One region of the Klebsiella sp. B345 genome, then DNA from elsewhere that is predicted to be linked to it. Evidence: predicted binding sites of a transcription regulator. Region 1 holds the regulator's gene; the other holds the start of a gene.
The links. Region 1 encodes Fur, which represses iron uptake genes when iron is present. Its sites were predicted from a motif close to ATAATAATGAGAACNACTATCAA; they were not measured.
Positions count from the first base shown of each region.

Region 2: a site for Fur is predicted at 1,632-1,654, ahead of fhuE (ferric-rhodotorulic acid/ferric-coprogen receptor FhuE). Genes of this name have one in related genera too.

Region 1 is NZ_CP180443.1:4,490,589-4,493,679, reverse strand. It holds gene ybfE (LexA regulated protein) at 1-27, shown strand, start outside; gene fldA (flavodoxin FldA) at 177-707, shown strand; gene fur (ferric iron uptake transcriptional regulator) at 1,000-1,452, shown strand; gene chiQ (ChiQ/YbfN family lipoprotein) at 1,536-1,868, opposite strand; gene chiP (chitoporin ChiP) at 1,916-3,091, opposite strand, start outside.
Region 2 is NZ_CP180443.1:5,046,549-5,049,639, forward strand. It holds gene fhuE (ferric-rhodotorulic acid/ferric-coprogen receptor FhuE) at 1-1,538, opposite strand, end outside; gene hinT (purine nucleoside phosphoramidase) at 1,897-2,253, shown strand; gene ACMYSO_RS23645 (YcfL family protein) at 2,257-2,631, shown strand; gene lpoB (penicillin-binding protein activator LpoB) at 2,653-3,091, shown strand, end outside.

The DNA of each region.
Region 1 (3,091 bases):
GCCCTGCATCGCCAGGATAAAGCCTGAAAATCCTCAAAAAAACGCTTTCATGTAGCAGAGTGTGCAGTCGGGCGTGATTGCTGTTTCCGCCCCCTCGCCTGTTCTGCTATGATTGCCGTTATCTGCGGGCATTACGCCACTACCACATTATTAAGTTTCAAGAGGTTATTTTACTCATGGCAATCATCGGCATCTTTTTTGGCAGCGACACGGGCAACACCGAGAATATTGCAAAAATGATTCAGAAGCAGCTTGGTAAAGATGTTGCTGATGTTCACGACATTGCCAAGAGCAGCAAAGAAGATCTGGAAGCCTACGACATTCTGCTGCTCGGCATTCCTACCTGGTACTACGGTGAAGCACAGTGTGATTGGGACGATTTCTTCCCGACGCTGGAAGAGGTCGACTTCAACGGTAAACTGGCTGCGCTGTTTGGCTGCGGCGACCAGGAAGACTATGCAGAATATTTCTGTGATGCATTAGGCACCATTCGCGACATTATCGAGCCGCGCGGCGCCACTATCGTGGGCCACTGGCCGACGGCGGGCTACCATTTTGAAGCCTCTAAAGGCCTGGCGGATGACGACCACTTCGTCGGTCTGGCTATCGATGAAGATCGCCAGCCTGAATTGACCAACGAACGTGTCTCGCAGTGGGTGAAGCAGGTTTCTGAAGAGCTGCATCTCGAAGAAATCAAAAACGCATAATGATCAAACGGCGTTACCTTATGGTTTCGCCGTTTTGATAGGTAAAAGCAATAAAACTAATAGCTACAAGTTTTTAACTTTTAACCACATATCTGTACAATGTCCTCTGATTCGATGAGGTCAGGTGACGCAGTTTGTAACTGGCACCTCGTTTTTAACAGCATACAAGGCACGATGCTTGCGGTTTTCATTTCAACATGGCAGTTCTATAATGAGACGCATTACATCGGGTGATTCTCTGTATTACTTCCGCTGATGGAAGTAGATCGATTAGCAACAGGACAGATTCCGCATGACTGACAACAATACCGCATTAAAGAAGGCTGGCCTGAAAGTCACACTTCCACGATTAAAAATCCTGGAAGTTTTGCAGGAACCGGATAACCATCACGTCAGTGCGGAAGACTTATACAAACGCCTGATCGACATGGGTGAAGAAATTGGTCTGGCTACCGTTTACCGCGTACTGAACCAGTTTGACGATGCAGGCATTGTTACCCGCCATAATTTCGAAGGCGGTAAATCTGTTTTCGAACTGACGCAGCAGCATCATCACGATCACCTTATCTGCCTTGATTGCGGCAAAGTGATCGAGTTCAGTGATGACTCTATTGAAGCGCGCCAGCGTGAAATCGCTACCCGTCACGGCATCCGTCTGACCAACCACAGCCTGTACCTGTACGGCCACTGTGCAGAAGGCGATTGCCGCGAAGATGAGCATGCACACGACGCGGTGGAAAAATAAGTTTCCCGCGTGCAAACAGTAAAAAGCCAACCTGACGGTTGGCTTTTTTTATGCACTGATTATGCGGAGTTGGCAGGAGGTTATCAGGGTTTGGTATTGTTGCTGCGGATCTCTTTCCAGATCTGGTCGCAACGCGCCTTCACCGCCTGATCGTTGCCGGTGCGGGTCGCCAGAATACACTGCTGGTAATCGAGGACTCGTACGCTTTCCTGGTTGGCGAACTGCTGATGCTGCTTATCTTCTTTCAGCACATCCAGCACGCTCTGGCAGGCCTGGACTTTGTCCGGGTTACCTTCCGCCGTATTAATGCAGGCGCTGTAGGCATCTTTCAGTTTTGTATCTTCTTTCGGCGCAGGAGACTGCGTACAGGCTACCAGCCCTGATGCCATTAGTGCGATGAGCAATAGTTTCTTCATCATTAACCTCTCAGAGTTGCGGCAGGTTCAGGCCTGCCGCGACGGCATCAGAAAATAGTGAACGGGGCAATAACCATGAATTTCACGTCACGCTCATCCTGGAAGATGTTGCCATAACCACCGCTCCAGCTCGGGATATCGGAGTGGTTGTCGTACTGCGTGAAGTGCAGTTTGAACAGCGTACCTTTGGCTCGCCCGTCCTGGACGGTATACATGGCATCCAGGCTGTAGGCAGACTCTTTCAGACGGGTATCCGCGTTGTAATAAGCGTCCGGCGTGGACATTCTGCCCGGCTTAGCATCCCATGCGTAAACGTATGATGCGCCAAACGCCCAGCCCGGCATGTTCCAGTTTTTCATGTCATACATCGCGCCGAAGAACACCGCTTTTTCACCGTTGGCGTTGAAGTCAGAGCGGTTATCCCACCACACATCAAGACGACCGTTGGACGACGCATAGGTTGGGGTCATACGCTGCAGGAAGTAACCCTGCTGACCGTCGGCTTTCACCCAGGTCCCTTCCAGGCGCAGGTCAAGCACATCAGCGACCTTGTAACCGAAGGTCAATGCCTGCAGCCAGGCGGTACCGTCGTAAATATCGTTGCTGCCGCCGTTGCTGACTTTGTCACGCGTACCGTAGAACTGGTAGCTGGTGTTTAACGGCGTACCGGCAATATCAAATTTGTAGCTGGCTTTGGCAAAATACTGGTCGATATAGCCTTCAGCCTGACCAAACGCCGCTTCCAGCACGAGGTCATTTTTAAAATCGTATTTGGCGCCCAGTGAGTGCAGATAATCGACTTTGGTTTTCTTGTCGTTCTGGTAGAACTCATCCATCTCGATGTGCCACGGCGCTTTATATTCGTTCGTCCACATGTAGGAGAAACTCAGCGCACCGGCGTCGCCGTAATCAAAATTGGCTCCGGCTTCAGCACCCTGGTAGGTACCCGGCATAAAGCTCCAGTGCGGAGCCAGCAGCGTTTGCCCGGTTGGCTGGATATAACCAGCACGCGCCCATACCGGGCCGTATTTAAATTTCGCCGCGGCCTTATACAGGCTGATCCCGCTCTTATCGCCAGAGTAATCTTCGTCATACGCTTTATTTCGTGAAGAGAAGGCAATTTCGTTCGGGTGTCCGCTTTCGCTGCTTTCCGCCATTTCGATGGCGGTAAAGGCCGCCACGTCGATACCGAACATATCGGCAGCATAACCAGACTGGAAGTC
Region 2 (3,091 bases), 560 kb from region 1:
GGCTGGAAAATCGAGGTGTAGCTCGCATAGGCCGACCAGGCATCGTTGATGTCATACACCACGCCGGCATACGGGGTCACATCATCTTTGGTACTTTCGAGGCGCGTCTGCGGCGAACCGGCAGGGTTATAACGAATGTTATAGCTGGTATAGCGGGCGCCAAGGATAAGGTGCAGCGGGTCAGCCAGCGAGAAGCGGGCCGAGGTATAGGCCGATGACTGACGAATGTCGTCCTTGCTGTACAGCTGCCAGTCGGTCCACTGCGGGTCGGCAATATTGCTGTTCCAGTTACGGAAACTGCCGACATCCACCATCCCGTACAGCGAATCCGGGAGCGAGTTATCGTAGTGGTTACGCTGACGGCTGAGACTGCCACCGATCATCATTTCGTGCTGGCGGCCAAACAGGTCAAAGCCCCCGCGCAGGAAGGCATCAACCGCGTCCTGTTTACGTTCACCGCGGTTCCAGCCGCCGTATCCCACCATGCCATTTCCGGTGTCCTTATCCGGGTAACCGTACATGTACATCATTTTGGTATCGAAGTTAGTATCGGTGTGCATACCGTTGATGTGCGCTTCCCAGCCGTTATCGAAGCGCTGGGTGAAGTTAGCGAACACCTTTTTGCTGTCTTTATCGGAGTATGCCCAGTTCGGCGCAACGGTATCGCTACGGTTGTAATGAGTTTTGCTGCCATCGCTATACCAGGTCGGCAGTCCGCCCCAGGTTGGGTCTTCGGTGGTGCTTTCCTGATACTCATAGCCCAGCGACAGGGTGGTGCTGTCGGTGAGGTCGGCATCTATCACGCCGTAGAGGAATTTTTTGCGGTAGTGGTAGTTGTCGACCCAGGAATCGTTATCCTGGTAGCCGGCAATCATGCGTCCACGCACGTTGCCTGATTCGACCAGAGGAGCCTGCAAGTCCAGCACGTAACGTTGCTTGTCCCAACTGCCGTAGCTGGCGGAGACATTGCCTTTGAACTCACGGCTATCGGCATGTTTACGCACCATATTGACGTAGGCTGATGGATTGCCTGAGCCACTCATCAGGCCGGTGGCGCCGCGCACCACTTCGATACGGTCATAAATCGCGGTATCGGTGGTGGTATCGCCAAAGTTCCACACTTCGCTGATCGAGGTCGGAAGGTCGTCGTAGGCGTAGTTACTGACAAAAAAACCGCGGGAATAAAAGACCGTACGGTCGCTGTCCTGCACCTGCTGCGTGATCCCGGTGGTGTTGCTTAGCACCTGACCGATGGTCTGCAGGTTTTGATCTTCCATGCGTTGCTGGCTGATGACGCTGACGGATTGCGGGATATCCCGCGGCACTAACAGCAGCTTGGTGCCGGTAGTGGTGGTTTTGACGCTGTAATCCTGCTGCTGCGCCTCAGCGCTGGTGTCCGTTGTGCCTTCTACAATAATAGTATCTTCAGTGTTGTCGGCGGCGGAACTGAGGGTGGGGTGCAGCGCCAGCGCAATGCCGACAGCCAGCAGGGAAGGCGCGAGGCGCCATTCCCCGGAGTGGAGAGTGGGAGACATCATGAACCCTTAATCGAATGGTTATTGTTATGCGCCGGGGCTCTGCGGCCACGGTCATCGTTGTGTTAGAGCGCACTGCATTCTCAATGAATACAAATGAGAAATATACGCATTAGTATTTAATGTGTAAATAAGCGTAAGAAAAGTTCTCAACAACACGCAACAGCGCGGCAGGCGAAAGGTCGTCACCCGCGATATGATTAATCCGCCAGCAGCCAGCGGCGTTGTGGCATAAGAAAAAGCGCAATCAGGTTGAAAGAGAGGGAGTAACTCGCTCATACTCTTAGGCGAATCCTGTGCATCCGCGTTTATCTGCAGAGGCAGGCCAGAGCACGGTATAAAAATTTATAAGGAATCAGTCATGGCAGAAGAAACGATTTTTAGCAAAATCATTCGCCGGGAGATCCCGTCGGATATGGTTTATCAGGACGAACTGGTGACCGCATTTCGCGATATTTCCCCTCAGGCGCCAACCCACATTCTGATCATCCCCAATATCCTGATTCCGACCGTCAACGATGTGACCACTGAACATGAACTGGCGCTGGGCCGCATGATGACCGTTGCCGCGAAAATTGCGCGTGACGAAGGTCTGGCTGACGACGGCTATCGCCTGATCGTCAACTGCAACCGCCACGGCGGTCAGGAAGTTTACCATATCCACATGCACCTGCTGGGCGGTCGCCCGCTGGGTCCGATGCTGGCACATAAAGGTTAATCGATGCGCGCAGCTCATTTCGGCACACTTCTGGCGGCGGTACTCCTGGCTGGGTGCGGTTCACATCCGGAAATCCCGGTAGGCGAACAACAGACGCTGGTGATGGAATCCAACGTGCTGGCGGCGGGCATCAGCGCCGATCCACCGTCGGTCACCGCGTCAGAGATTCAGGCCACTGCCACCTCCCGACTGTTTAATGAACGGTCGGAGCCGATCGTCGTGCATTACCGCTTCTTCTGGTATGACGCACGAGGGCTGGAAATGCATCCGCTGGAACCGGCCCGCAGCATCACGGTGCCAGCACGCTCCTCCGTCACCTTATACGGCAGCGCAAATCTTCTGGGGGCGCACAAAGCCCGCCTTTATCTTTATCTGTAAGGGGTAATTGTAATGATTAAAATGTGTCGCTATGCGTTAATCACAGCACTGGCGATATTCCTTGCTGGGTGCGTCGGGCAACGTCAAGAGCCTGCTCCCGTCGAGGAGGCTAAGCCGAAGCCTGAGCAGCCCGCTCAGCCTCAGCCAACGGTCCCGACGGTGCCTTCGGTGCCGACCATTCCTGAGCAACCGGGGCCGATCGAGCACGAGCAGCAACCGGCACAGCCGGCGCCACGCGTGCGTCATTACGACTGGAATGCTGCTGTTCAACCGCTGGCAGGGCAAATGCTGCAGGCCGGCGGCGTCAGTGCCGGGAGCATTTTGCTGGTCGACAGCGTGAATAACCGCACCAACGGTTCTCTCAACGCCGCCGATGCCACCAGCGCACTGCGTAATGCCCTGAGCGGCAATGGAAAATTTACCCTGGTCTCTGCTCAGCAGCTGAACGTGGCAAAACAGC